Regions from separate parts of the Pseudoalteromonas sp. Cn5-37 genome, predicted to be linked through region 2. Evidence: predicted binding sites of a transcription regulator. Region 2 holds the regulator's gene; each other region holds the start of a gene.
The links. The regulator LexA, encoded in region 2, represses DNA repair genes until DNA is damaged. The targets are predictions, from matches to a motif close to TACTGTATNNNNATACAGTA.
Positions count from the first base shown of each region.

Region 1: the regulator LexA is predicted to act here: its motif matches at 2,376-2,395, upstream of ruvC (crossover junction endodeoxyribonuclease RuvC).
Region 3: the regulator LexA is predicted to act here: its motif matches at 3,170-3,189, upstream of uvrD (DNA helicase II).

Region 1 covers NZ_JAKGBA010000001.1:5,408-15,854, forward strand. Annotated here, with positions in the region: gene L1266_RS00035 (ABC transporter permease) at 1-2,307, shown strand, start outside; gene ruvC (crossover junction endodeoxyribonuclease RuvC) at 2,446-2,970, shown strand; gene ruvA (Holliday junction branch migration protein RuvA) at 2,972-3,592, shown strand; gene ruvB (Holliday junction branch migration DNA helicase RuvB) at 3,600-4,604, shown strand; gene tolQ (protein TolQ) at 5,567-6,271, shown strand; gene tolR (protein TolR) at 6,258-6,683, shown strand; gene tolA (cell envelope integrity protein TolA) at 6,685-7,623, shown strand; gene tolB (Tol-Pal system beta propeller repeat protein TolB) at 7,633-8,991, shown strand; gene pal (peptidoglycan-associated lipoprotein Pal) at 9,026-9,568, shown strand; gene ybgF (tol-pal system protein YbgF) at 9,581-10,342, shown strand.
Region 2 covers NZ_JAKGBA010000009.1:61,757-72,203, forward strand. Annotated here, with positions in the region: gene L1266_RS12495 (endonuclease) at 1-74, opposite strand, end outside; gene L1266_RS12500 (VOC family protein) at 191-544, shown strand; gene L1266_RS12505 (hypothetical protein) at 519-1,244, opposite strand; gene L1266_RS12510 (hypothetical protein) at 1,403-1,783, shown strand; gene L1266_RS12515 (PaaI family thioesterase) at 1,791-2,228, opposite strand; gene lexA (transcriptional repressor LexA) at 2,390-3,007, shown strand; gene coxB (cytochrome c oxidase subunit II) at 3,445-4,587, shown strand; gene ctaD (cytochrome c oxidase subunit I) at 4,587-6,182, shown strand; gene L1266_RS12535 (cytochrome c oxidase assembly protein) at 6,182-6,712, shown strand; gene L1266_RS12540 (cytochrome c oxidase subunit 3) at 6,750-7,625, shown strand; gene L1266_RS22415 (DUF2909 domain-containing protein) at 7,525-7,836, opposite strand; gene L1266_RS12550 (SURF1 family protein) at 7,851-8,600, shown strand; gene L1266_RS12555 (hypothetical protein) at 8,581-9,075, shown strand; gene L1266_RS12560 (COX15/CtaA family protein) at 9,096-10,085, shown strand; gene cyoE (heme o synthase) at 10,095-10,447, shown strand, end outside.
Region 3 covers NZ_JAKGBA010000037.1:3,237-13,683, forward strand. Annotated here, with positions in the region: gene L1266_RS20290 (GNAT family N-acetyltransferase) at 1-962, opposite strand, end outside; gene uvrD (DNA helicase II) at 940-3,105, opposite strand; gene L1266_RS20300 (hypothetical protein) at 3,360-3,584, shown strand; gene L1266_RS20305 (YacL family protein) at 3,707-4,075, shown strand; gene L1266_RS20310 (peroxiredoxin-like family protein) at 4,108-4,737, opposite strand; gene L1266_RS20315 (dUTP diphosphatase) at 4,858-5,478, shown strand; gene yrfG (GMP/IMP nucleotidase) at 5,479-6,135, opposite strand; gene nudE (ADP compounds hydrolase NudE) at 6,197-6,769, shown strand; gene cysQ (3'(2'),5'-bisphosphate nucleotidase CysQ) at 6,762-7,559, shown strand; tRNA gene L1266_RS20335 (tRNA-Met) at 7,800-7,876, shown strand; tRNA gene L1266_RS20340 (tRNA-Met) at 7,938-8,014, shown strand; tRNA gene L1266_RS20345 (tRNA-Met) at 8,078-8,154, shown strand; gene L1266_RS20350 (ATP-binding protein) at 8,830-10,447, opposite strand, start outside.

The DNA.
Region 1 (10,447 bases), on a different contig from region 2:
GCTTTGCCTGCTGAGTTTTTAGATAAAGCCAACCAAGAAAACTTACGCACCGCTAAAATAACCTACTTCGATACCATGTTATTTGCCGGTGACGAAATGCAACTTGGCTCGGTTAAAGCGGTATCAAACACCTATCCGTTAAAAGGCGAGTTAAAAGTAAAAACTAGCCTGACTGGTCAACCACAAGTAACTTCTGATATCCCAAGTCGTGGTGAAGTGTGGTTAAGTGAATCTGTGTTTTATGCGCTAAACATTAAAGTGGGCGATAAAGTAGAACTTGGTGCTGCTACGTTTACGGCTAGTCATGTTGTAGCCGAAGAGCCTGATGCACCCTTTAATGTGTTCTCGAGCAGCCAGCGAATCTTAATCAATGAAGCAGACATTGCTGTGACTGAGGTAATTCAGCCCGGCAGCCGAGTGTTTTACCGCCAACTTTATGCTGGCGACAAAGACAACTTAGATACCTTTTATGCGTGGTTAAAACCACAGATGAAAGAAAACCAGCGTTGGTATGGAGTTAAAGACCGCCAGTCACCTATTTCTAATAGTTTAAATCGTGCCGAAAGCTATTTATTGCTAGCTGGTTTACTTGGCATTATTTTAGCTGCCGTTGCTATTGCGGTATCGGCAAAACGTTATTGTGAGCGTCAGTACGACCCAGTTGCAATGATGAAAACGCTTGGCGGTAGCCGCGCTATGATCCGTAAAATCTATTTATTACATTTGAGTCTTGTATGTTCAATGTCGGTGATTGTCGGTTTACTGATTGGTTATGGTTTACAAGCGATTGCCACTGATTATTTAGCACAAACCATGGGTTCTGCACTGCCAAGTGCATCGGCAAAACCTTGGATCATTGCGATTAGCACGGGTGTGATTTGTGCGGTTATGTTTTCAATTAAACCGCTACTCGATTTATTTGATATTCCGCCGCTGCGTGTGCTTCGCCGTAACTTAGGCGACCGTTTATTAGTAAGTAAAGTGCACCTTACTATGTCGGCGCTTACTGTGTTTTTATTGATGTGGTTATTTAGTAACAACATCAAAATTAGTGCAATTTTGTTCCTTTCGACGGCATTTTTAATTGCGGTGTTATTTGGCTTATCAAAGGTTATTTTTGGTGGTGGCCGCAAACTTGGCTTGAGTCCTGGCAACAGTTGGTCATTGGCGATTGCGTCAATTCAAAAGCGTGCCAATGTGAATGCTGTGCAATTAATTAGCTTTGCTTTGGCAATCAAGTTATTACTGTTTTTAATTGTACTTAAGAACGACATGATTTCGGACTGGCAGTCGCAGCTTCCTGAAAATGCCCCTAATTCATTTTTAGTGAACATTACTGAGCAAGAGTTAGAGCCTATTACTAGCTTCTTAGCGCAAAACGATATGCCAACGTCTGATTTCTATCCGGTTGTTCGTGGCCGTGTAAATGCCGTAAATGGTGAGTTGGTTGCCCGCGAAGTATCGCAAGAAGACAACGAAAAGAAAGACGAAGAAGCCCGCTCTGGTATTGGCCGTGAGTTAAACCTAACTTGGCGTAAAGACTTGCCTAATCAAAACGAGCTTATCGACGGTACATGGTTTAGTGAAGACTCAGTAGCCGAGGCATCGGTCGAAGAGTCGATGCTTGAGCGCCTTGATGTAAAAATAGGCGATACGCTTACTTTCTTAATTGGCGCGCAGTCGTTTGACGCAAAAATTACCAGTGTACGTAAGGTTAATTGGACCACGCTTAAACCTAACTTCTTTATTATTTTAAGCCCAGATGTGCTAGCGAGTTTCCCGGCTACTTATATTTCATCAGTGAATGTAAAAGCAGAGAAAAAACGTGAGTTTAATGAGCTAATGCGTCAATACCCCACGGTTAACGTGATAGATGTTGAGAGCTTTATTAAACAAATTCGCTCAACCATAGAGCAAGTATCGTTAGCGATTGGCTTTGTACTAGCGATTGTGGTTGCCTGTGGCGCTTTAGTACTTATTTCACAAGTACAAGCAAGTTTGGGTGAGCGAATGCAAGAGATTGTTATTTTGCGAACCTTAGGTGCGAAAGGGCGCTTAATTAAAAATGCCACCTTATATGAGTTTTTATTATTAGGCGTTACCGCAGGCTTAGTTGCTGCCATTGTCAGTGACATCGCCCTGTTAATAGTACAAAAACAAATGTTCGATTTAGCAGGTAAGTTCCACCCTCATATTTGGGTGATTGGCCCAGCAGTCGGTGGCTTATTTGTGGCATGTTTGGGTTATTTGATGATAGCGCGAACAATGCGAAAAAATACCCAAGGCTTATTACGCTCGCTCGCGTAAATGTCTTAATTAAAGGTTGACTATAAAATGCTCGCAATTGCGGGCATTTTTTATGAATTGCAATTGGTTACTGGTAATTTATACAGTGCTCTGGCATTATTAACCGCAGATAATAATGATAATAGACGAGTCAGTTAGTTGGCGATTATTTTAGGGATTGATCCTGGTTCACGATTAACAGGGTACGGCGTGATTGCTCACCAAGGTGCTAAGTTCACTTATTTAGGCAGTGGCTGCATTAAATTGGCCGATCACGATTTTCCGATACGCTTAAAAATGATTTACCAAGGGATCAGTCAATTGGTAGAGCAATTCTCCCCAGACAGTTTTGCTATCGAAAAAGTGTTTATGGCACACAACCCAGACTCAGCGCTTAAACTCGGTCAAGCACGTGGCGCTGCTATCGTTGGTGCTTCAATGGCAGAGCTGCCAGTTTATGAATATTCAGCTAGGCAAATTAAGCAGGCCGTTGTAGGTAATGGCGGAGCCGATAAGTCTCAAGTACAGCATATGGTTAAAAACATTTTAAAGCTGCCAGGTACCCCTCAAGCCGATGCCGCAGATGCTTTAGCAATTGCTATTTGTCATGCACACTCAGAACAAAATTTAATAAAACTTGCGGGCAGTGCGAGCAAAACCGTAAGAGGACGATTAAGGAAGTAATATGATTGGTCGATTAAATGGCTTACTAGTAGAAAAGCAGCCACCAGAAATTCTTATTGAAGTAAGTGGTGTAGGCTACGAAGTACAAATGCCTATGACTTGCTTTTATGATTTACCAGCAGTGGGTGAGCAAGCGATTGTTTATACCCACTTTGTGGTACGTGAAGATGCCCAGCTATTATTTGGCTTTAACAACAAAACCGAACGCGCTTTATTTAGAGAGCTTTTAAAAGCCAATGGTGTAGGGCCAAAGCTTGGTCTAGCTATTTTATCGGGTATGTCGGCGCAGCAATTTGTAAGTTGTGTTAATAATGAAGATGCGACCACACTGGTTAAACTACCGGGCGTTGGTAAAAAAACGGCTGAGCGTTTAGTGCTCGAAATGAAAGACCGGCTTAAAAATTGGGGTAATGACTTATTTACACCATTTAGCGATAATGCCGTCATTGAGCCATCAAGTGATGATACCCTAGTGGCAAATAATGCTGCTGATGATGCTGTATCAGCACTTGTGGCATTAGGCTATAAGCTACCGCAAGCACAAAAAGCGGTTAAAACAGTGAACAAACCAGATATGACGACTGAGGTTCTAATTAAAGAAGCTCTAAAATCAATGTTGTGAGTAAACCATGATTGAAGCAGATCGCTTAATAGATGCGAGTGAACAAAGTAACGAAGACAGTGTTGATCGTGCCATACGACCAAAACTGTTAACCGATTACACAGGCCAGCCGCATGTTAAGCAGCAAATGGAAATTTTTATTGAGGCTGCTCGCCATCGTGGCGAAGCGCTGGATCACTTATTAATATTTGGTCCACCGGGTCTTGGTAAAACCACACTTGCAAACATTGTTGCCAACGAGCTTAACGTTAATATTAAAACAACGTCGGGGCCAGTGCTTGAAAAAGCAGGGGATTTAGCTGCACTTTTAACGAACCTTGAAGAAGGTGACGTACTGTTTATTGACGAAATTCACCGTTTGAGCCCGCAAGTCGAAGAGATTTTGTATCCAGCAATGGAAGATTATCAGCTGGATATCATGATAGGTGAAGGCCCTGCAGCACGTTCAATAAAGCTTGATTTACCGCCATTTACTTTAATTGGCGCAACAACGCGTGCAGGCTCACTTACCTCACCACTTAGAGACCGTTTTGGCATCGTACAGCGATTAGAGTTTTATTCAGTTGAAGACTTATCAAAAATTGTTGCCCGTTCAGCAAGCTTTTTAGACTTAACCATGTGTGATGAAGGCGCTACAGAAATCGCCAAGCGCTCACGTGGTACACCTCGCATAGCGAATCGTTTATTACGCCGCGTTCGTGATTACACCCAAGTGAAATCAGACGGTAAAGTGAATGCTACAGTTGCAGAGCAAGCCCTCGATATGATTGATGTCGATAAAAGCGGTTTTGACTACATGGATAGAAAATACTTGCTAGCTATTATCGAAAAATTTATGGGCGGCCCCGTTGGCCTTGATAACCTAGCGGCTGCAATTGGCGAAGAAAAAGAAACCATTGAAGATGTGATAGAGCCGTTTTTAATTCAACAAGGCTTTATACAACGCACCCCACGCGGACGACTTGTTTCAGACATTGCCTACCTGCACTTTGGATTAACGCCAGAAAAATAACTAAAAACCCCGCGGTTAGTTACAAGCTTTAAGCTATAAGTATCAAGCAGCTCGAAAGGGCTGCTTTTTATCGAGATAAATTGCTTGTATCCAACGGGTAAGTAGATTTTTACCGCTTACCGCTTACCGCTTACCGCTTACCGCTTACCGCTTACCGCTTACCGCTTACCACTGGGTTGTTGTCTCATTTTAACATCTGTAATTCACATGCTGTTAAGTTATCGATAGGTATTCTCATTGACGTTTGTGTAGGCAAAAAAAAGCCCGCATAAGGATGCGGGCAAACAACAAGTTGAAGGAAGTAATCCAGGGAACTACGGTCTACTTAAAAAAGGTTTTATCCAGATTTAAGCAAACCTAGTGCAATACGAATTTTCATATTGCTAAAAACGGAGCTTAATGAAAGAAACTTTCATGAGGTTGCTAGCTCGGTATAGGTAAATAATACGCAATGATGGATTTTTCTTCAAACTAGAAAAATTTTATTTTCAGATAAAAAAAACTAATGTGAGTATATTTTTTAATTGTTTTCTTTTTGTTCACATTGTGAATATATAAATTTTAAGTTCATGAATGGGAAGGTTTTTATAAATTTTACGAACTTTATTCAGGATTAGTTTAAGTATTCTGTAGTAGATTCGTAAAAGTGCTTTTGGGTGTTTATGCGTTATTTATGAATAAACGCCGAGTTTTTGGCTGTTTTGGTTGCTTTTTAGTGTCACTGTAGTGACTTATTATTAAGGTGAAAATATGCATAATTGTATTGATAAAACCTAATATGGCTAAAAAATAACTAAGCAAATTGCTTTTTACCGTTATTTGCCGCTAATTCACAGCAAGAGCGTTGTCAGTTCATAGCTGACTAGATACACTAGATGTAACTTTTGGCCGCCTTTGTGGTCAATAAATACAAGTGTAAAAAATATAACAAATTACATAGAAATCTATTTTAGGAGTTTAACGTGGGATCAGGGCTTAACTTTTTAGATCTTATTCTAGAAGCCAGTGTACTTGTCCAGCTAGTAATGTTGGCATTAGTCGGTATGTCGGTAATGTCATGGGCAATTATCTTTCAGCGTAAAAAAGCGATTTCTGATGCACTTAATGGCGCAAAGCGCTTTGAGCAGAAGTTTTGGTCGGGTATTGACCTAAGTAAATTATACAACGAAGTATCAGCGCGTCCTGGTGGCGCATCAGGTGTTGAAGCATTATTCGTTGCAGGTTTTAAAGAGTTTGCACGTCATAAGAAAAATTCACCACAAAGTGCAAGTATTGTTATGGAAGGCACACACCGTTCAATGCGTGTTGCTTTATCGCGTGAAGTTGAAAAGCTTGAGTCAAGTTTATCGTTTTTAGCAACAGTGGGCTCTATTAGTCCTTACATCGGCCTATTTGGTACGGTATGGGGTATTATGAACGCATTTATCGCATTAGGTGAAGTTAAGCAAGCAACGCTACAAATGGTAGCGCCAGGTATTGCTGAAGCACTAATCGCAACAGCAATGGGTTTATTTGCTGCAATTCCAGCTGTTATTGCTTACAACCGTTTTGCAAACAAAGTAGAAAAGCTTGAAGGTAATTATATTAACTTCATGGAAGAGTTCGCCAATATTTTACACCGCCAAGCTGCTGCGCAAATAGAGGCTAAAGCGAATGTACCAGCGTAAGAAACGTCGCCCAGTAGGTGAGATAAACGTAGTTCCTTACATTGACGTAATGTTGGTACTACTAATCATATTTATGGCAACTGCGCCACTTATTACTCATGGTGTAAAAGTAGATTTGCCAAAGATGGAAGAATCGGATCTTGTTGATACTAAAGATACGCCTCCAATTATTGCGTCAATTGATGCTGAAGGTAAGTACTATGTAAGTATCGGTACAGATCCTGAAGCACCAATGGAAGCGTTGGATGTTGCTGCAGTGATTAAACTTCAGCTGCAAAAGAATCCAGATACGCCAGTGATGATCAAAGGTTCGGGCCGTGTTTCTTATCAAGAAGTACTGCTACTCATGGACTTTTTGAAAAATGCCGGTGTGCCTTCAGTGGGTTTAATGACCGAATCATTTGAGGGTTAGTATGCGTGAGTCATTAATCAAATCGATTCTATTACATCTGGGTATTATTGGTTTTTTAATTGGATCAGCTAGTTTTCATTTACCTACTCCTAAGGTAATGGAAGTAACTTTGAATCCAGCTATGCCTGAGCCAGAAAAGGCTGTTTCAGCAGTTACGGTAGACCAACAAAAGGTTGAACAAAAAATTGCTGAGCTAAAAAAGCAAGAAGAAGCGAAAAAACAAGCTGAAGCAAAGCGTCTTCGTGATCTTGAACGACGTGCCAATGACGCGCGCAAGCAACGTGAAGCGGAAGACCGTCGTCTTAAAAAGCTAGAACAACAGCGCCGCGCGAAAGAGAAAGAAAAAGCAGAAGCCGAAGCACAAGCGAAAAAAGCACGTGAAATTCAGCAAAAAGAACGTGCTAAAGCGCAACAAGCTGAAAAGCAAAAGCAAGAAGCTGAAGCAGCAGCAAAAGCTGCAGCAGAAAAGCGCAAAGCTGAAGAAGAGGCGTTAAAGAAAGCGGAAGAAGAGCGTAAGCGTAAAGCTGCCGAAGCAGAAGCTGAACGTAAACGCAAAGAAGCCGAAGCCGAGCGTAAACGCCTGCAAGCATTGCAAGAGCAAATGCTGCAAGAGCAGTTAGCTGCTGAGCAAGCTGCACGAAATAAAGTTCGTCAACAGCAAATTGTAAGTGAAGTCGACAAATACAAAGCCTTAATAATGGCACGTATTCAGCAAACTTTACTTATCGATGAAAAGATGAAGAATAAACAATGTCGTGTAAATATTCGTCTTGGCTTTAATGGCTTAGTAACACAAGTTAAGTCATTAGGTGGTGATAAATTAGTGTGTGAAGCTGCGCTTCGAGCTGTTCGTATGGCAGATACACTCCCGGTATCACCTGATAAAGACGTATTTGAGCAACTTAAAAATATTAATTTAACAATCAAGCCAGAATTCTAAAGGAATGATATGTTCAACCAGATAAAAACAGCATGTTTTATTGTATTACTGGGCTTTCATGGCATCGCCAGTGCTGCACTAGAAATTGTTATTACCGAAGGTGTTGATGGTGCACGTCCGATTGCGGTTGTGCCATTTCAATACAATGGGGTTGGCCCCATCCCTGAAAAGTTAAGTACTGTTATTGCAGCAGACTTAATGCGTAGTGGTAAATTTAAACCTATTGATGTAGCAACAATGCCTCAATTACCAGCAACTGATACTGACGTTGACTATGCTGCATGGGTTAATAAAGGTGTTGAAGCCGTTCTTGTTGGTCAAGTTGAACAACAGCCAGGTGGACGTTACTTAGTTAAGTATGAGCTTATTGATGTTATTCGTGGTCAGATCACGGGTGGTCAAACACAGATGATGAGTAACGGTAAGTTAGTTAAAAGCCAAGACCATATTCTTGATGCAAGAGAAAGTGTAATAGCTGAAACGGGTTTCCGCCGCTACGCTCACCGCATCAGTGATGTTGTATATGAAGCTTTAACTGGCGAAAAAGGTGCATTCTTAACGAAGATTGCCTACGTTATTGTGAGAGAAAATCAGGCAATGCCTTATCAGTTAGTCGTTGCTGATTATGATGGTTTTAATGAGCAAGTATTACTTCGTTCTAAAGAGCCATTAATGTCACCGGCATGGTCACCAGATGGTACTAAGCTTGCGTATGTAACATTTGAAAATCGTCAAAGCCAAATTTACATTCAAGATTTATACACGGGTAAACGTGAGCTGATCACAAGTCACCCTGGTATTAATGGTGCGCCACAGTTCTCACCTGATGGCAAAAAGCTACTATTAGTGCTCTCTAAAGACCGCAATGGTGCAACAGAAGTATATGTTTTAGACCTTGCAACTCGCAAAGAAAGACGCCTTACAAATCACCGTAGTATAGATACTGAACCATCTTGGTTCCCTAATGGGCAAGATATTGTGTTTACGTCTGAAAGGGGTGGTAATGCCCAGATTTATAAGTTAAATTTGCAAACTGGTAGGTCAAAACGCATGACGTTTGACGGAGATATGAACCTAGCAGGTTCGGTTTCTCCAGATGGAAAAGAATTAGTGATGGTGAACCGTACCAACGGTCAATACCATCTTGCTAAGAAAGAGCTAGCTACAGGTGCGTTCCAAGTATTAACTAGAACACGCCTTGATGAATCGCCGAGTATCGCACCAAACGGCTCGATGATTATCTACAGCACGCTTCATAATAATAAACAGGTGTTGGCGTTAGTTTCTATGGATGGTCGCTTTAAAGCACGCTTACCTGTGCTAGACGGACAAGTTAAGGCACCGGCTTGGTCGCCTTATTTACAGTAATTATACTGGTTTACTCAATATAGGAATCAATTAAATGCAACTTAATAAAACTTTAAAAGGCCTGCTAATTGCTGTGCCAGTGATGACATTAGCGGCGTGTAGCTCTTCTTCAGGTGTTGATGAAGGTGCTGCAAACCAATCTAACCAAGGTATGGTTGAGCAATCAAACAACACTGATACTGTTGAAGTTGCAACGCTTACTCCAGAGCAACAAGCTGAAGAAGCACTTCGTGAAAAATACGAAGCGTTACGTCAAGAGCAAATCATTTACTTTGGTTTTGATAACGCAAAAATCCAAAGCAAGTATGCTGAACTATTACAAGCACACGCTGAATTCTTAGTACAAAACCCTTCAGTTAAAGTACTAATCGAAGGTCACGCTGATGAGCGCGGTACGCCTGAGTACAACATCGCACTAGGCGAGCACCGTGGTCAAGCAGTAGAAAAATACTTACAAAGTTTAGGTGTTTCTGCTAGCCAAATGTCAGTAGTGAGCTATGGTGAAGAGAAGCCAATGATTAAGTCTCGCACTGAAGAAGCGTTCGCGAAGAACCGTCGCGCAGTATTAGTTTACTAATAAAGAGTCATTATGAAGCCGAAAATTATTTTGGCAGCAATGATCTTAAGCGGGAGCACCCAGTTATGGGCTGCTCCCGCTCCTGTTTCAGAAGCTGCAAGCTCGCAATCGAGCATTGAGAAGCGTTTAGTCGCTTTAGAAAACATGATGAAGTCACGTAATTTATTGCAAGCTGAGCTTCAGCAGCAGCTTAATATTTTACAAGACGAAGTGAGCCAAGTACGTGGTATTACAGAAGAGCAAAGCTATAAGCTTGAAAAAGTACTGCAACGTCAGCGTGAGCTATATCAAGAAATTGAGAACCGAGTTAGCCAAGCTTATAGCCAGCCTGCTGCAACACAAACTCAACCTACAAATACTTATACAGATGTAGGTGCATCACAGGCAATCAGTTCAGACTTATCTGAAAACGAAGCTTATGAGCGTGCAGTGGCGTTAATCATGAAAGATAAACGTTATGAGCAAGCAATTCCTGAGTTTCAAGCATTCTTAACGACATACCCAAATTCAGTGTATGCATCTAATGCGCATTATTGGTTAGGTCAGCTGTTAACTATTCAAAACGATCAAGCAGGTGCGACTGAGCACTTTAAAGTTGTTGTGAATGAATACCCTAATTCTAATAAGCGCCCAGATGCAATGTTAAAGTTAGGAAACTTATTAGCGGATCAAGGTTTAGGCGAGCAAGCCCTTAAAACCTTTAATGATTTAATTAATCAGTACCCAAGTACTACCGCTGCTAAATTAGCCACAGAACGTCTGTCGCAAATGTAGATTTGACCTGATTAGACTGCTTTTTGACATAAGCGGTCTAAAATTAGGCAACTAGACATAAAAACTTAAAAAAAGAGATATTTTCTGTTGCACTCAGCATTTAAA
Region 2 (10,447 bases):
AAGCTCGAAAATTCTTTAGCGGATATAGGGAAAGTGAAAATAAAACACAGGGCTAAGTATAGAAATAAACGCATATCCATCACATCAGTGAACTACAGGAAGCGCTATTTTAGAGCGACTATTCTAAAAATGAAAAGTTTTTCAACTCAGCTATAGTTGTTAGGCCGTTTTAATTAAAGGAATTACAACTATGTTATTAGGTGCCTTCTCAGTGAGTTTAAATGTCAAAGATATTCGTGCTTCAAAGCAGTTTTATGAAAAGCTAGGTTTCAACGAGTTTGCTGGGGAGATAGAACAGCATTGGCTAATTATGAAAAACGGTGAACATTTAATTGGTTTGTTTCAAGGTATGTTCGACAAAACCATGCTGACCTTTAACCCAGGGTGGGATCAAAATGCTGAAGCTTTGGATGAATTTGCAACCTTTGAGCAATTAGCTGCACAATTTCAGCAACAAGGATTAGAAATACAAAAGGCCGGTGACGCGAGTTTTATTATCACCGACCCAGATGGCAATCCTATTTTGATTGACCAACACGTGTAGCTGGCTTTTTACGTTTAATTCGAACGTTTTGTAGTAACAAGAGAACTCCTGTAATACAAAATAGTACGCTGGTGGCCGAGAAGCTGATGAGTAGTGGATTGTTAAAGTTCTCACGCTCATCATAATCCATAATGTGTAGCATCCAGAAAAAGTCGAAAACCCGCCACAGGGTGCTGCGCACAGTAATAAGGTTACCGGTTTGGCTATCTAAATATAAGGTTGTTGTTAACCAATCATCGAAGCTAACTTGCCAAACATTGGCTTTGCGGCCGACCTCTCTTGGCCCTTTTGTTAATAACTGCGCTTGCGTTATTTTTGCGTCAATAAGCAGGTGAGCTTGCGCATTTTCAATGATTTGCGCTTTACTCGGTGCAGGCATTTTAGCACCTGTTCTGCCATCAAAAGTAAACGTACCGCTAGAGGATGTAACTTCTATAATCGGGGTATTTAAAAAATGGCTATATTTAATACCTTCGATTTGCTCAAATTGCGCTGTTATTTTATCAATTGAAGCAGGGTAGTCCGACAATAAAAATGGGCTACTTAAACTGCGATTAGCCAGATGCTTACCATGCACTTTTTCAAGTGGTAATGAGCTCATCACAAGCCCACCTAAAAGCCAAAAAAAGATCTGTAAAGCAAGTAAATAACCAAGCCATTTATGCCCTTTACGAGCATACTTAAACAGGCGTTTATTCATAATTACCCCGTTATTATTGTTATGTGGGCGCTATTTTAGGTTGTTTAGCTAGATTGCCAATGCGGCATAATGTCGCATTAACTGTATTCTAGATTTGGTATATATACAAAACTGAGTTAAAGTTTCAGTCGATATCAATAGAGGGTAAAAACGAGAGTATGTCGGAAATTCAATTTTTAAATGTAGATCTGGAGCTTGAATCAAAGCACGATATTAGTGCGCTTGTTGCTGATTTGAAGAAAAACGCCATGGTTTTACATTATGACCAAGATGAATACCGCCAACTAGCACGTATTGAAGCAACCGCAGATATCAGCTCTCCAGATAAAGCCATTAACCAGCTTTGCGAGCTTATTGAGTCATGCTCGCGCAATGCATTAAAACAGTGGTTATCGTGCTCAAAGCGTACATTTGATATAGGCTTTGAATCAGGTAATTCGCCTAAATGCTTTAACCAACCCCTGCATGCCGATACCTTGTTACGTATCTCTGCAATTGGCGCAGGGATTGAAATTACTATTTATCCTGTCGAAAAATAGCCAGAATTTATCGCTCTACAACAGCTGCGGTCATTCTTGATACGCAGCAAAGCTCTCCTGCGGCATTGGTAATTTTAATATCCCAAACAGATGTTCGCTTACCTAAATGCAGCGGTCTTGCTGTTGCTGTTAACGTTCCTTTGCGTGACGCTTTCATGTGGTTGGCATTAATTTCTTGGCCAACAGCATAGAACTTATTGAAATCAACCACGAAATTGGCTGCATAGCTTGCCACTGTCTCTGCTAATACAACGTTTGCTCCGCCATGAACCATACCCATAGGGTTATGATGCTCAGGAATAGCAGGCATAGTTGCCATTAAATAATCATCACCAATTTCAGTCACCTCAATGCCCATAGTTTTCATTAAAGTGCCTTGACCGGTGATCCCTTGTTCTAGCTCTTTGCAAAGCTCTAACGTGATTGGGTGGTGCCAAATACTCATTGTGTTTCCTTAGCCTGCTAATTAAAGCTAATACCTTATGGCATCTTTCGGTGTGGTTCAATGTTAGTTTTGTAGCAATATGATGGGGTTAATTTAAATTTGCGATTTTCAAATAACTGTATATACTCACAGTTAAATGTACTGTATGGAAAACCAGTTGTATGCGCCCATTAACTAAACGCCAATCGCAAATTTTAGAACTAATTAAAGTCTTTATTAAAGATACAGGCATGCCACCTACGCGTGCTGAAATAGCTCAAACATTAGGTTTTAAAAGTGCCAACGCTGCTGAAGAACACCTAAAAGCACTGGCTAAAAAAGGCATGATCAAAATGAAGCCTGGGGCGAGTCGCGGTATTCAGTTAATTGAAGAAGATGAGCCAGAGCAACTAGGCTTACCTTTAATTGGCCGTGTTGCAGCTGGTGAACCTATTTTGGCGCAAGAGCATGTTGAAAGTCACTGCCAAGTTGATCCTTCATTATTTAAACCTGCAGCCGATTTCTTACTGCGTGTAAATGGTATGAGTATGAAAGACATTGGTATTATGGATGGCGATTTGCTTGCAGTACACAGAACACAAGTTGCTGAAAACGGGCAAGTAGTTGTAGCTCGAGTCGATGAAGATGTAACAGTTAAGCGTCTAGAAAAAGCGGGTCGCAAAGTACTTTTACACGCTGAGAACGAAGAGTTTTCGCCTATTGAGGTTGACCTTGAGCATGAGTCGTTCAACATCGAGGGGTTAGCGGTAGGTGTTATTCGTAACGCTGACTGGATGTAAACGTTCCCAATTTGGTGCATCAAATTGACTCAATTTGGTGCGCCACTGAAATTTTACTACTTACTTAGGATTTGTGAATCCTTACTCTTCATTTAAAGCCTTATATGGCGCAGTTTTCCTCTCTTTTTACATTTCGTTCTTACTCCTAAACATTAAATAACGCGCTGATTATAGTTGTTATTTCTGCACCAAAATAAACATTTATTATCATTAAAACTTGCTTATTGGTCATTTTTTAACTAATTGGTTAATACACTGTATTAACACCTAATTAATAAAAAGACACAAAAATGTGCGAGGTGTTAGTCAAGGGGTCGGTATCATAAGTGGGTCAAAATGATACGTAGTCGCTCTGAACAATAAGAAAAACGAATGGGCACCTTGTTGTATCGCCTTTTCGCTTTGCGTCTTGCAATAGCATCTAAAGGAGCCGTCACATGGGTAAACTGCGTTACGCCTTGTGGCTTATATTGTTTGCACTTCCTGAGCTTGCATTGGCAAATAGCCAATACAATATGCGTAAAGGGGTGACCGATATAAGTAATAATGTTTATGAGTTACACATGACGATATTTATTATCTGCTGTGTAATCGGCATCATCGTATTTGCGGTGATGTTTTGGGCTTTAATACACCACCGTAAATCCAAAGGGGCCAAGCCTGCCCAATTTCATGAAAGTACAAAAGTTGAAATACTTTGGACTGCCATTCCATTTGTCATCTTAATCGCCATGGCTGTGCCTGCCACAAAAACCTTAATTGCCATGGAAGATGCCTCTAAAGCCGATATCACCATTAAAGTGACGGGCTCACAATGGAAGTGGCATTACGAGTACATGGGTGAAGACATTGCCTATTACTCGATTCTATCTACTCCTAAAGATCAAATAGACAACCAAGCAGAGAAAACTGAACATTATTTGCTTGAAGTAGATAAACCGCTAGTACTTCCTATCAATAAAAAAGTTCGCTTTTTAATGACTTCAGACGATGTAATTCATTCATGGTGGGTGCCTGATTTTGCGGTTAAAAAGGATGCAAATCCTGGGTTTATCAATGAAGCGTGGACACGTATTAACGAGCCAGGCGTGTACCGTGGCCAATGTGCTGAGTTATGCGGTAAAGATCATGGCTTTATGCCTGTAGTGGTGAAAGCTTTACCTGAAGATGAGTTTGCTAATTGGCTTGCAGATGCTAAGCAAGAAAAAGCCAATGCGGCCGCAGCAGATGCTGCTTTGCTTGATCAAACATTACCGAAAGAAGAGCTTATGACCTTGGGTGAGCAAGTCTACATGGCTAGTTGTGCTGCATGCCACCAACCTACCGGTATGGGCCTACCTGGCGTATTTCCAGCACTTAAAGGCAGCCCGATTGTATTAGGTGATGTAAAAGATCACATAGATATTGTGTTACACGGTAAGCCTGGCACAGCAATGCAAGCGTTTGATAAACAGCTTTCAATCAAGCAACTTGCTGCGGTTATTACTTATAAGCGAAATGCGTGGGGTAATGACACCGGCGATGTTATCCAACCGAGTCAAATTCAAGCCGCGATTGATGCAGCAGCGGAGGCGAACTAATGAGTAACGTTATTAACGAGCAAGCAACTGGGCATGCGCATCACGACCATCATCACCCTGCTAAAGGTTTTAAGCGTTGGCTTTACACCACCAATCATAAAGACATCGGGAGTTTATACCTGATTTTTTCACTCACCATGTTTTTAATTGGCGGAGCAATGGCAATGGTGATCCGCGCTGAACTGTTTCAGCCTGGATTACAGTTAGTCGATCCGCACTTTTTTAATCAAATGACTACCGTACATGGCTTGATCATGGTGTTTGGTGCCGTTATGCCCGCGTTCACTGGGCTTGCAAACTGGATGGTACCTATGATGATAGGCGCACCGGATATGGCCTTACCACGTATGAATAACTGGAGCTTTTGGATATTGCCTTTCGCATTTTTAATCCTCTTAGCTTCGTTACTCATGCCGGGTGGCGGTCCTGCGTTTGGCTGGACTTTCTACGCACCACTATCAACAACTTACAGTAACGACAACACCGCACTGTTTGTATTTGCTGTACATATCATGGGTATCAGCTCAATTATGGGGGCGATTAACGTTATCGTGACCATCGTCAACCTAAGAGCGCCGGGTATGACGTGGATGAAGCTACCGCTATTTGTTTGGACATGGTTAATCACTGCATTTTTGTTAATTGCTGTTATGCCTGTTTTAGCAGGGGCGGTCACTATGGTGTTGACCGATAAATACTTTGCAACCAGCTTTTTTGATGCAGCCGGTGGGGGCGACCCTGTGATGTTCCAGCACATTTTCTGGTTCTTCGGTCACCCTGAAGTGTACATCATGATTTTACCAGCCTTTGGCATTATATCGACTATCGTACCTACCTTCTCGCGCAAAAAGCTATTTGGCTACGCGTCTATGGTGTATGCAACTTCATCGATTGCGCTGCTAAGTTTTATCGTTTGGGCACACCATATGTTTACCACTGGGATGCCTGTGGCAGGCGAGTTGTTTTTCATGTACGCGACCATGCTCATTTCGGTGCCAACGGGCGTTAAAGTGTTTAACTGGGTGGCCACCATGTGGCGCGGTTCAATTAGCTTCGAAATTCCGATGATGTTTGCCATCGCCTTTATTGTGTTATTCACCTTAGGTGGTTTCTCTGGCTTGATGCTTGCGATTACACCGGCAGATTTTCAATATCATGATACCTATTTTGTGGTGGCACACTTCCATTATGTGCTTGTGACAGGAGCTGTGTTCTCAATTATGGCGGGGGCCTACTACTGGTTACCGAAATGGACCGGCAACATGTATAACGAAACGCTGGCGAAATGGCATTTTTGGTTATCGCTAATCAGTGTCAACGTGTTGTTCTTCCCTATGCACTTTGTTGGCCTTGCCGGTATGCCGCGTCGTATTCCTGACTATGCACTGCAATTCGCTGACTTTAACGCCATTATCAGTATTGGTGGTTTTGCATTTGGCTTATCGCAACTGTTGTTTGTGTTGGTGGTATTTAAATGTGCCAGAGGGGGCGAAAAAGCGCCTGCCAAAGTATGGGATGGAGCTGAAGGTTTAGAGTGGGAAGTCGATTCTCCAGCACCTTATCATACCTTTGAAACACCGCCGGAGATTAAGTAATGAACCATGCACCTTTGCTAAAAAAACTGCTGATTACATGCTTGCTCATGTTTGCTTTTGCTTTTGCAATGGTGCCGCTTTACGACGTGTTTTGCGACGTTACAGGGTTGAATGGTAAGCCATCATTAGAAAAAGCGAGCGCGAGTGAATCAATAAATACACAGCGTCAAGTTGATGTCAGCTTTACCACTCACGCTCAAAGCGGAGCGCCATTTAAGGTGCAGTCTGAGCAATACAGTGTGGCAGTACAACCTGGTGCCATGCGTGAAGTTAAATTCTCAGCGAAAAACACCAGTAATGAAGACAAAGTCATGCAAGCAATTCCATCAGTATCACCGGGTAAAGCGGCAAAGTACTTACATAAAATCGCCTGTTTTTGCTTTGATCAGCAGCCAATGAAAGCCGGTGAAGAAATGGAGTTTACCTTGTTGTTTTATGTTGATACTGAGTTACCCGACGATGTTGAGGAACTGACGTTGTCGTATACCGTGTTTGATATTAGCGGGCATGTTGTGGCTAAAAACGATTAAAAGCCGCCAAGCTAATTGCTAATTGGGAGCAAACAAAATGAATCAAAATTATGAAAAATACTATGTTCCAGCCGAGAGTCCTTGGCCAATAGTTGGCGCCATCGCGATGTTTTTAATTGCTGTTGGTGCTGGTTTAACAGTGATGCAAGTAAGTGGTGAGAGCAGTAGTGGCCAGTATGTGTTGTATCTAGGCATTGCCATATTAATCTATATGGTTTTTAGCTGGTTTAAAAACGTTATTGAAGAGTCTCATAAAGGGCTTTATTCAGCGCAAATGGATCGTTCATTCAAACAAGGTATGGGCTGGTTTATCTTCTCTGAAGTTATGTTCTTTATGGCATTTTTTGGCGCACTATTTTACGCCCGTATGATTTCGGTGCCTTGGCTTGGTGGCGCAAGTAATAATGCTATGACCAATGAAGTACTCTGGCCAACCTTTGAAGCCGTATGGCCGCTATTAACTACGCCAGCGGGCGAGACCACACAAGCTATGGGCTGGCAAGGTCTACCATTGATCAACACGCTTATTCTACTTACCTCATCGGTCACAATTCACTTTGCCCATGTTGCTATTGAAAACAATAAGCGCGGCGCCCTGAAGGTGTTTTTATCTTTAACCGTGCTATTAGGTGTGATTTTCCTTGGCTTACAAGTTTATGAGTATATGCATGCTTATCAAGATCTAGGTTTGACCTTAGATGCGGGCGTTTATGGGAATACCTTTTTCTTGTTAACGGGCTTTCACGGTATGCACGTGACACTTGGAACCATTATTTTATTTGTAGTGCTACTAAGAATTTTTAAAGGCCACTTCACGAGTGAAAAGCATTTTGCCTTTCAAGCGGCTGCTTGGTATTGGCACTTTGTTGATGTGGTGTGGTTGTGTTTATTTGTATTTGTTTACGTGCTGTAGCTTTGTGAAGCGGCGACGGGTTGGTGTGAATAAAGCCCAATTTCATTGCGGCAATGATGAGCACCAGCACAATACCTGAAAACAGCACTCGACGACCTAAGTAATGCGACATGGGTTTCGAGTGCTCTTTTGCTGACATCATCACAAACAGCGCTCTAAACAGGTTGAACAGAATATAAAGTAATAACAAAACAATAATGATTTTAATCATATTAGGTATTCCAAATGCAGTTAATTTTATGGCGCAAACAAAAGCTTAGCTCAATTATCGCAATTTGCGTTGTGATACTTGCAGTGCTTATTTGTTTACGACTCAGCGTTTGGCAATACCAGCGAGGCGAGCAAAAACAGCAGCAACTAAGCCAGTTAGCCGTTTCGAAAGAGCAAGGAGTTTTGAATTGGCAAGAGCTGCAAAATTTACCTAAAGAGCTGAACAAAACGGGCTTGCAAGTCAAAGTCTCTGGCGAGGTAAATAAACAACAGTACTGGCTTCTTGATAATCAAATTTATCAGGGGCAAGTGGGCTATGACTTACTAGTAGCGATGACAATTACCGGTGAAACCGCGCCTTTAATCGTTAACTTTGGTTGGCTAAAAGCTCCAACAAACCGTAGCCAGTTGCCAACCGTTGTGTGGCCAGAATCAACAAGCTTTACGGCTACTGTGCAATTGAAACAAGGCAACTTACAAGGCTTCACACTTGCCGATGAGATTGGTGCAGAGCAAGGCTGGCCTAAGCGTATTCAAGGCATCGACTTAGCAATTTTTAGTGCTCAATTAGCAAAGCCCTTACAAGACTTTATTGGTTATCGCAATGAAGCAGATGGTATTGCAACCCCGCATTACCAGAGTGTCGTGATGGGGCCAGATAAACATTACGCCTATGCCGTGCAGTGGTTATTAATCGGCTTAGCGTGTGTTGTTATTGCTTATTTTGCGATGAGAAGGAGAGGTTATGAAAATAAACCCGCTTAGTTTATTCGTTTTATGCTGTTTTGTGCCGTTGGCACTTGCATATGCAGCATTAAAGCTTGAGTGGTTACCGAGTGGTTCGAGTAATCATGGTGAGCTTTTAAGTGAAGAAGTGAAGCTAGTTGATTGGCAACAAGGCGAACCTAAACAATGGACTATTGCGCTTAATTATCCAAAAGAGTGCACTGATGTTTGTGCAAGCCAATTAGCCAGTCTAGATAACCTATATGTCGCTTTAGGTAAAAATCAGCAAAAAGTGGATGTGGCGGTACTGACAAATCAACAGCAGGTATCGGCAAATTGGCGTCAATTAGCAGTAAGTCCTGCACTCAAAGCGGGAGACCTATATTTAGTTGATCACATGGGCTTAGTGGTTTTGCATTACCCCTACACGGCTGAGCCAGAACAAAACAGACTGATTCAAAAAGGCTTACTTAAAGACTTAAAGAAACTACTTAACTATGCGCGTTCAAGTTAAACCTCATTAAGGGGATAAAGATGTATAAAAATTATAAATATTTAGTCTTAATTACCGTTTTCTTCTCAATCTTAGTTGTTGGGCTTGGTGCTTATACACGGCTGAGTGATGCTGGGCTTGGCTGTCCTGACTGGCCTGGGTGCTATGGATTTTTAACCGTGCCAAAACATGAAACTGCTCTGTTACATGTTGAGCAAAACTACCCTGATATGATGTTTGAGGCTGCAAAAGCATGGAAAGAAATGATCCACCGCTATTTTGCCGGTGCCCTTGGCCTATTAATTTTAGCTTTGTTTGTTTTTGCATTTTTAAAACGTCAATATCCAAATATGCCGGTTAAGCTGCCATTAGCACTATTATTACTGGTGGTATTCCAAGCCGTATTGGGCATGTGGACTGTCACTATGAACCTACAACCTTTAGTTGTAATGGGGCATTTGCTCGGCGGTTTTAGTATTTTGTCGTTGCTGTTTTTATTGTATCTACGTTTAAAGACCGAACCTGTTGCTAGCAGTGATAGCGGCGCAAAGCCATATTACCGGTTAGCGCTGGTGGGCTTGGTGGTGCTTATACTGCAAATTGCATTGGGTGGCTGGCTTGCGGCGAATTATGCAGCTCCACATTGCAATGGCTTACCGCTGTGTAGCTACGGACAACCGTTTTCTTTGAAGAGCGTTTTTCAATTACCGCTCGAGCACAGTACCTATGAATATGGTGTGCTATCGCAGCAAGCGCGTATGTCTATTCATTTGCTGCATCGTATTTGGGCGCTGGTTACTTGTGTAGTGTTAGCGCTGATCATGTGGCGCATATATTCACGCTGTTACTCACGAAAAATTAAGCACTGTACCGTCACTGTATTAATCGCTTTGTTGTGCCAAATCTGTTTAGGTCTAGCTGTTGTGCACTGGCACTTTCCATTAAGTGTTGCGCTTGCGCACAACCTAATGGCCGCATTGTTACTGCTTAGCATGGTAAGACTATGCTTCCACTTAAAAATAAGAACCTAGGAGGCTGTGATGGCATTATTACTAAGCTCAGAAAAATCATTATTTATTCAAAGCTCAGAGTTACTTAAAGATTACTTAGCTATCAGTAAATTTAAAGTGGTTGCCATGCTTGTACTCACAGCATGGGTTGGTCTGGCATTAGCTCCTGATGTTGGGCGAGGAGTATTTGTGCAACTAGCAAGCTTGCTAGGCATTGGTTTGCTGTCGGCCGCAGCTGCTGTGATCAATCATGTTGTTGATAGTGAAATCGACAGTAAAATGGCACGTACGCGCCATCGCCCTGTGGCAAAAGGTCGACTCAGTAAACAGCACGCTTTGAGCTTTGCTGGAGTGATTGGCGTAATAGGTTTTATGATGCTTGT
Region 3 (10,447 bases), on a different contig from region 2:
TTAAATTGGCTACGTAAGTAATGTAAAAAACGTAACGTGTAACCACGTCCATTTCCTTCATAACCAACCATAGTGCTGGCAAATACGATCCGTGGATAGCTTTTTAGGATCTGCAATAGCATAGGAACCGGAATCGCTGCTGCTTCGTCGACAAATAACAGATCGCAATCAGGTTTTGCATGTAGCAGTGTATCTGGCGCAATATAGCTAAGGTTAGCTAGTTGCTTACAGTTTTGCTCTTTGCTAACACCAAGCTCAGCGGCTAAATGCTTAAAGCTTGTTTGTACGGCTTTGGCTTGGGTGGCGCAAATTAGGATTCTTTTATCTTGAAGATTTGCTGCTGCAAGCCCTAAAGCGGCTGACTTACCACGACCTCGGTCTGCACTGATCACAAAAGGACGATTAGCGCGCCCTGTTGCGGTTTTAATAATTTGCTCAACACATGCTTGTTGTTGCTGATAATTTATCTCAGCAGTTGCTGGCGAAATAGATTGGTAAGCAGGAGGCGAGTGCTTAGTAAAATAATGTGGCTGCAATTTTAGCTTGGCGAAAAAGCGCTGATTAAAAAAGCTGTGTTTAATTTCTTCGCCATAAGAGGTGATACTTGTGAGTGCTGGGTCTTGCCACTTATCGTCATCGGGCAGCAATAATATCAGTACACCGCCTGCTTTTACGGTACCGGCAAGCGCGGCGAGTTTATCGGCATATAAACCGCTAAAACCATCAAAAATTGCGTGTTGAAACTCTTGACCAAGAATCTGGTGAGCATGATTTGGGAACTCACTATTTGCTAATAATGAGCTGCTACTGAAAACATAGGTATTTTTTAGCGCTAATTGGTTTGCAAACTGATAGCACCAAGTTTCGCTGCCTTGCACAATGAAAAGCTGGCGATGCTTTGCAATCACCAGCTCATTACATAGCGCTGTTATATACTCATTATAAGGCTTGAAGTCTTGCATACTGTGTTACAAGCCATTTGCTGCCTAGGTCATCAAAGTTCACTTGAATACGTGACTGTGCGCCGCTACCTTCGTAATTGAGTACGGTTCCTGCACCGAACTTAGCGTGTAATACGCGTTGCCCTAAGTTAAAGCCGCTATCTTCAAATGCGGCATGTGTTACTGATGGACTAAAACGACCTGCCGCAGGTGGCCTTGAAACCTGTGTTTTAATACGAATTTCTTCGATACAGTCTTCAGGCATTTCGCGTAAAAAGCGTGATGGGCTGTGGTATTTTTCTTGGCCGTATAAACGGCGACTTTCTGCGTGGCTAATGTATAGTTTTTCCATCGCGCGAGTCATACCAACATAGCAGAGGCGGCGTTCTTCTTCTAAGCGGCCAGACTCTTCATTACTTTGTTGTGATGGGAACATGCCCTCTTCAACACCCACCATGAATACCAGCGGGAATTCTAGGCCTTTTGCTGAGTGCAGTGTCATCATTTGCACCGCGTCTTCGTGCTCGTCAGCTTGACCTTCGCCAGATTCTAGAGAGGTATATGCCAAAAAGCCTTGCAGTGGTGAGCTGAACTCTTCATCTTCAGGGAGTTCGTATTGACCACAAGCACTAATAAGCTCTTCTAAGTTTTCTACGCGGGCACGGCCTTTTTCACCTTTTTCAGCTTGATACATTGCCATTAACCCCGAGCTTTGAATGGCGTATTTCGCTTGCTCTTCTAAGGTGAGATCGCTGATTTTATCTTCGATATGCTCAACAAGTTCTAAGAATTTAGTCACGGCACTTGCTGCACGGCCAGATAAGTGCTGCTGCTCGATAATAGCTTTAGCGGCATACCAAAGTGGCAATGACTCATTGCGCGCGCAATCACGAATGTGGCTTAGTGTTTTATCACCAATGCCGCGAGCAGGGGTGTTAATAACGCGCTCGAAAGCTGCATCATCTTGACGGTTACCAACTAAGCGTAAATACGAAAGTGCATCTTTGATCTCTTGGCGTTCGAAGAAGCGCATACCGCCGTAAATACGGTATTTTAAACCTTCTTGTAGCATTGCTTCTTCGAGTACACGAGATTGCGCATTGTTACGGTATAAAATCGCGGCGTCTTGTAATGCATTACCTGCATTTAGCCAGCTACGTAGTTTGCTGCTAACAAAGCGCGCTTCGTCTAATTCATTAAACGCAGCGTAAACTGAAATCGGCTCACCATCATTGCCGTCTGTCCACAGGCTTTTGCCCATGCGTTCAGCATTGTTTTTGATCAGCGCGTTTGAAGCTTTCAAAATTGTTGCCGTTGAACGGTAATTTTGTTCAAGGCGAATGGTTTCGGCTTCGAAGTCAGTTAAAAAGCGTTTGATATTCTCAATTTTTGCGCCACGCCAGCCATAGATACTTTGGTCATCATCACCGACGATCATAATACTGTTGGTGTTACCTGCGAGTAATTTTAACCAAGCGTACTGAATCGTATTGGTATCCTGGAACTCGTCTACCAGCATATGGGCAAAACGCTGTTGATAATGACGTAAAAGTGTTGGGTGGTTTTTAAGTACTTCGTAGCAGCGCAGCAGTATTTCTGCAAAGTCGACTAAACCTGCACGGTCACAAGCCTCTTGATATGCAGCATAGACTTTTAGCATCATTTGCTCATTAATATCGTAGGCTTGAATGTCTTTAGGTCGCAGACCTTCATCTTTTTTTGCGCTGATATACCAACCAAATTGTTTTGCAGGCCACTTTTTATCATCGATGTTCATCGCTTTGAGTAAGCGTTTGATCATACGTTGTTGATCGTCAGAATCTAAGATTTGAAAGCTTTCAGGTAAGTTCGCTTCACGGTGATGGGCGCGCAGAATACGATGAGATAAGCCGTGGAAAGTACCAATCCACATACCACCAACCGGTGCTTTTAACGTTTCTTCTACACGAGTGCGCATTTCTTTTGCGGCTTTATTTGTGAAGGTTACCGCAAAGATACTGTATGCAGAAGCTTGCTCAACTTGCATGAGCCATGCGATGCGATGAACAAGTACTCGAGTTTTACCAGAACCTGCACCTGCAAGTACTAGCATATTTTGCAATGGGGCTGCGACTGCATCCCGTTGTTTGTCATTTAAGCCATCGAGTAATTCAGAAACGTCCATCGTTACGCCTTTTCAATCTATAATGGGTGGAGTATAACAGGTGTTTATGCAAGGCTAAATAAAATACTGTTTTTATAAACAGCTATTTTGGTAAGTCATTAAAATTGAGAAAATTGTGAATTTGACCGATTTTTAGCAAAAAAAACTAAAATCAAAATAACGCTACTTTTTAACACTTTGATTTGTAAGCCATAATAAGTTGGCATAAAGTGTGTTTACTAAAAGTATAATCATTAAAAACTACAGAGGTTAGTATGGCAGAGCAAGGTTCTGGCGGTAATGTAATCGCAGCAATATGTAATATCTTTTTTCCTGGTTTAGGGCAATTGGTACAAGGCCGTTTAATGGCGGCTATTGCATTCTTTTTAGCATGGGTTATTAGTGGTGCACTAATTTACGTTGCAGTTGGCTTTATTTTACTGCCAATCGTATACCTATGGGCGATTATTGATGCTGCGCGCTTCAAATCGCGACTCTAGCTATTTTTAATAGCACAAACACGAGCGCCATGTTGGCGCTCGTGCTGCTTTAAAGCTACAAAACTCGCCACGTTTAGCTGCAAACGGTATAATTAGCAGATAACGTATTAAGAGTACCCTCCATGGAATATCAATTTATCCGCGATCCTATTAGCGGTTTACGCATTAAAATCTCCTCTGAACATGCCGTCATAGGCCGTTGGCTAAACGAAGAAATCGGTAAAGAAAAAATCGCGATGGTACAAGCATTAATCTCCGCGGTTAAGAGCAGTCATGAGCCTTTAACCTTACAAGGTCAAGAAATTGATTTGATCTTAAGTAAAGACGAAGCGCTATTCGAAGCACATGCGTTACATCAAGACAACGAAGACTTAGTTGCCTACCAAGATGATGATTTAATGCTTGAAGAAGAAGGCTTGTGTAGTGGCTGTGGTTTTGAAGACTTTGTTGATTTAATTGAATCTTGGCAAGAATTTACACAAGGCCGATAAGCAGAAGCATATTCTGCTTATCGATTACTAAATTATTGCTCGCTCACTGATTTAACAGCGGCTAGTAATAAATCTTCTGTTAAGCGTACTTTGTAATTTGGGTTGGCGTATTGAAAATTAACTAACCCATTAGTGTCTATCACAAACACTGCAGGTACGGGTAACGCTACTTTCACTTCGCCCTCTAACGAGACAAAGTTAACCCCAAGTTTGTTGCGGTAAATCTTTGCTGTTTTGTCATCTAAGTAAAACGCTAAACCTAACTTTTGTGCCAACAAAAGGCTGTCGTCAGACAATAATTGATAGTTTGGTGAAGTAATTTTTGATTCAGCGAGCTTTTCAGGACTATCTGGCGAAACGGCAATTATCTGTGCTCCTAAATCCGCTAGCTCTTTCTCAATTTTTTGGACATTGGCCAATTGCTTTGAACAATATGGGCACCAGCCACCACGATAAACAATGAGCACAGTCGTTTTTTCTTTAAAACGCTCAGCGAGTGAGACGGTTTTACCGTATTGATCTTTTAACTCAATATTTGGCACTGCTAAGCCGGGTAATAATGGGCTAACTTGCTCTGCTGATTCGGCAATATTGGCTGCAGTCGCAGCAATAACTTGGCTTGATAGTACAAATAGTGCACTAATGAGTAGAGATTTAAACATAGGCTTCCTCGGTTATTTTTATCAACTGCAAAGCAGACCTGATCATATGTGTTTTTATTTCATCAATGACAAAATTATCTGTAGTATATACATAATTGAAAATGCAAGTTGGGATAAAGAATGTCTGCTAATTTACAAAAACTCGTTGTTATGCTCGAGATGCAAAATGCGATGAATACTAAAGTTCATGAGCAATGGTTTAGCCAAGGTTTTGAATGGTATCGTGCAATTTGGGTTGAGTGTGCTGAAATGCTGGATCACTACGGTTGGAAGTGGTGGAAGAAACAAACCCCAGATACAGAACAAGTTATTTTAGAGTTAGTTGATATTTTCCATTTTGGTTTATCTTTACGTATTGATGGTGAAACCAGCTATGAGCAGTTAGCTGCACAACTTGAAGCTGAGTTAAATGCACCAGTTCAAGCCGATGATTTTAAACAAACACTCGAAGTGTTAGCTGGGTCAGCAGTCGCTGAAAAGAGTTTTAATGCCGCTGCATTTGCAGGTTGTATGGCGCAAATTGGTATGGATATCGATGATTTATACCGTGGCTACGTTGGTAAAAATACCTTGAACTTCTTCCGCCAAGATCATGGCTACAAAGACGGTAGTTATATCAAAGTGTGGAACGGCCAAGAAGATAACGAGCACTTAGTTGAAGTGGTAAAAAGCCTAGATACAGAGCATGCAGATTTTGCAAAACTAGTATATCAAGGCTTAGAGCAGCGTTACCCGAAGTAATTATTTAACGGGTATAAACTCGCGAAAATCGATGGTCGATAAAAAGCCATCGAACTGTTTATGCGGTTGCTGACTATCAGGGTTGGCAACCGCAAGTATATGACCAATACCAAACTCTTTTGCCGCATCTAGCACGGCGGGGCTGTCATCCACAAATAAAGTCCGTTCCTTATCAAACTGCCATTCTTGATGTACTTGTTGCCATAATGGTTGATGCTCTTTACTCACGCCATATTGGTGAGTTGAGATCACCCCATCTAAGTAATTATCGATAGCAGTACGTTCAAACTTTAACATGGCACAATCTGGGTGCGCGTTAGTAAGCATGATCAATTGCTTGCCTGCTTTTCTAAGCTCAGTTAAGAACGGCGGAACATCTTCACGAATTCTGATTAAATGTTGAATGTCACGTTTCAGTGCCATAATTGGTAAATCAAGTTGCTGTTGCCAATAATCTAAACAGTACCAATTAATTTGTCCGTGAACTTGTTGATAACGATGCAAAATGTCAGCTTTTGCTGCGTCTAAGCTGATTTTATGTTTACGCGCATATTGCTCGGGAATAACGGTTAGCCAAAAGTAATTATCAAAATGCAAATCGAGTAGGGTGCCATCCATATCTAACAACACAGTATCGATTTTTGACCAATTTAACATAGGCAATTCACTTTAAAAGATTTATGATGAGCATAACTGCCATGATAGCAAATTAATGCCAATGACACAGAAAAAGCATCCTACACCACCGCAAATTTTGTCTAATGAAGTTGTCGCTAAAAGTCGACTATTTACTGTTGAGTCTCTCGAATTGAAGTTTTCAAATGATGAACAAAGGCAATACGAAAGAATTCGTGGCGGTGGCAGAGGTGCAGTGATGATAGTGCCAGTAACGGCCGATAACGAACTGTTATTAGTGCGAGAGTATTGTGCAGGCACCAATGATTATCAGTTGGGTTTTCCAAAGGGCTTAATTGATCCAGGTGAAACACCACAGCAAGCTGCAGACCGGGAGCTTAAAGAAGAAGTTGGTTTTGGTGCTAAGCATTTCGCTGAACTAAAAAAAGTCAGCATGGCGCCAAGTTACTTTAATGCCACGATGCATATTTTGTATGCTGAAGATCTCTATCCTGAAACCTTACCTGGTGATGAGCCAGAACCGCTTGTCGTTGTAAAATGGCCAATAACTGATTGGCAATCATTATTGCAACAAGAAGACTTTACTGAAGCACGAAGTGTCGCAGCTTTGCTATTATTAACAAAGTACTTAGAGTCGGGAGCGGGCAATGAATGATTTTTTAGAACCGTGTATTCGGTTAGCTGAGCAAGCAGGCGATGCCATTATGGCCATTTATCAGCAGGATGATATTGGTGCTGAGCAAAAGTCAGATCATACTCCGGTCACCAAGGCTGACTTAGCATCAAATGATGTATTAATGGCGGGTTTGAAGAGCATAGCCCCCGATATTCCAATTATGTCAGAAGAAACCCCGATCCCAGCGCTGGCAGATAGAAAAGATTGGCACCGTTATTGGTTGCTTGATCCTATGGATGGTACCGGGGAGTTTATACTTGAAAGCGGTGATTTTGCAGTTAATATCGCTTTAGTTGAAAATAATCGCCCAGTGCTGGGTGTTATTCATTGGCCAGCGAAACAAGTGACTTATTTTGCAAGTTATCAAAATGGCGCATTTAAACGTGAAAATGGCCAAGATCAACAAATTTCAGTAGCAACACCCGATAATTTAACCTTAGCAGTAAGCCGTAGGCAAAAAATTGAAGCGGTCAGTCAGTATTTAAACACTCAGTTTGCGACAGTAGCATTAGGCTCATGCTCATTAAAAGCCTGTATTATTGCAGAGGGTAAAGCTGATTGCTTTTTACGTATCGGACCAACAGGTGAGTGGGATACTGGTGCGTCACAAGTGATTGTTGAAGAGGCCGGTGGCTGCATTACCGATGCTGAATTCAATCCGTTAACTTACAATCAACGAGAAAGCACAGAAAACCCCGATTTTATCGTGATGGGTCACCCCGATTGGGAGTGGCAAAAAATGATTAGTCCTCATCAGCGTGCATTTTAACTTTGTTTTGTGTGCTTTTTGTTCGCTTGAGTTAAATTTGTCACTATAACCCTTGATTTCTAATCTTATTGCTATATGATAGCGCTCTCTCTGAAACAGGGCGTCGTTAACATGCTCATGTTACTAAGAGATTACAGGCGCGGGATGGAGCAGAATGATAAATCATTCGTCGGACTCGCTAATACCTGAAGTCGAAGGTCGTCGGTTTAAATCCGGCTTCTGGGACTCTAAACATACAGGCGCGGGATGGAGCAGCCTGGTAGCTCGTCGGGCTCATAACCCGAAGGTCGTCGGTTCAAATCCGGCTCCCGCAACCAATTCTTTGAATTGGCTGACTTCTTAAATTAAGTGAGAAGTAAAATAAACTTAATATTCAGGCGCGGGATGGAGCAGCCTGGTAGCTCGTCGGGCTCATAACCCGAAGGTCGTCGGTTCAAATCCGGCTCCCGCAACCAATTCTCTGAATTGAAAGCCAAGTTGTCATGTAAAGCAACTTTAAATAAATCTACAATTTCAGGCGCGGGATGGAGCAGCCTGGTAGCTCGTCGGGCTCATAACCCGAAGGTCGTCGGTTCAAATCCGGCTCCCGCAACCAACTGAAATTGAAGATTAAAATTAAATGAGTTTGATAAGTAGGCACGCGAAAGCGTGTTTTTTTATGCCTGAAATTCAGGTTCAGAGCCGAAGGTCGTCGGTTCGCTCTCAAAATTCACAGCTCCCGCATTCAACTGAAATTAAAGATTAAAGTTAAATGAGTTTGATAAGTAGGCACGCGAAAGCGTGTTTTTTTATGTCTGGAATTCAGGCTCATAACCCGAAGTTCGTCGGTTCGCTCTCAAAATTCACAGCTCCCGCAACCAACTGAAATTGAAGATTAAAATTAAATGAGTTTGATAAGTAGGCACGCGAAAGCGTGTTTTTTTATGCCTGAAATTCAGGTTCAGAGCCGAAGGTCGTCGGTTCGCTCTCAAAATTCACAGCTCCCGCAACCAACTGAAATTGAAGATTAAAATTAAATGAGTTTGATAAGTAGGCACGCGAAAGCGTGTTTTTTTATGTCTGAAAAAGTAAGTCTTAAGTAATCATATCACAATCAGTTTGAAGCCGAATCGTGTTATTTGTAGGCTTTAGCCAAGGCCTACTTCAGCGCCGAAAAACATTTCACGGCTAAAGTCGTTCTCATGTTTTGATGTAGGCGTGAAATTTATTTCGCGCGTTATCTTTTGAATATTGCGCGATATAAAATCGCGCCTACAATGCTCGCTTACCGCTATGATAACTCACGCCTAGCATGCTTAAGGTAAGCTTGTAGACTTTCTTGCCAAAGTATTAGGGCTTCGGTTAATAGTTCTTTTAAGGGCTTGTTATCAAGTAACTTACGTTCGATGCGCTTCAGCTCTGTACCGTATCGATTAAATCCTAGCTGCAATGCTGTGCTTGCTTGACGGTGAATCAGTTTGATGCACTGCTCTTTGTCATCATCTACAAGTTGTTGACAACGAATGAGTTTATTTCTAGCAGATAAAACAAACTCATTGTAAATCGATGATACCTCATCCTCGCTGAATGAGCTTATCAATGTAGCAGCTGCCGTTTCATCGTAAAGTGTATCTCGTAATTCCACCGCGATACTCGCAGATTGGTTTGTTTGTGAATCGCTCAGAGCTTGACGTAATTTCTGCTGCTTTATTGGTTTGCCTACAATATCTTTTATACCTAGTGATAAATACTCTTTTATTTCATCTGGACTGAGGCTAGCGGTAAATGCTAATACTGGCGTGCGTTGATTTAAATGGTCGATATTTTTTAGCTTTTTTAAGACTTCTTGCCCTGTTAAATCAGGCAAATTCATATCGAGTAATACCACATCAAAGTGATGTTTCTGCATCAGTTCAATCGCGCTATTGCCATCTTTTGCAAGTTTTATCTTATGCTCATCATCAGCCATAAATTCGATGGCAATTTTCTGATTTAAATCGAGATCTTCAACTAATAACACGTCTAGGCCAGTAACATAATCCTTTGATTGGTGACGCTGTTCAACTAGGCTAAGCTCACCAATAGCAAGTGAAATATCAAAGCTGAAAGTACTGCCTTTTTTAAGCTCACTTTCTATGTTGAGTTTACTGCCTAACTTTTCGAGTAGCCGGCTGGTAATTGCTAAGCCAAGGCCTGTGCCTCCTTTCTCTTTACCTGCACTACTTTGCACGTATGGTTCAGTGAGGTAGGCTATTTCTTCATCTTCAATACCAGGGCCTGAGTCAATCACACTTACTCTAACTAGGTGGTCTAGTTGGCCTTCATTAAGAAGCTTCACATGAATCTTTACGGCTCCTTGGTCAGTAAACTTAATTGCGTTACCTACTAAGTTTATAATAACTTGCCTGAGTTTTTGTTGGTCGCAGTAATAACATGCCTGTTCTGGCAAATCATATATCAACTCAAACTTTAAGTGTTTTTGTTCTGCTAGGGGGCTGAGAAGTAGGCAAAGATTATTTAGCCAAGTTTTAAACTCAACATCCTCTTCATAAAGTGCTTCATCTCGTTGATCTAAGCTGGCGTAGTCGAGAACTTTATCTACTAATAAATTTAATGATTCAGCGGAGTTAATAATTGCTTCGCAATAAGGTTTATCACGGGGGTCACTCGATTGGTTCATGATCAACTGTGCACTACCTAAAATACCGTTTAACGGTGTGCGAATTTCATGACTAATAGTTGATAAGAACAAACCTCTTATTTCTAAATCTTTATGGGCTTTTTCGGTGAGTTGATTAAGGTTTTGCTCACGCCTTTCATTACATAGTAGTGCCATGCCTGTAGCATAGAACATTGGAGCTATTACGCCATTAATAAATAAAGTGAAACTAAACCAGTCTGCAGATAAT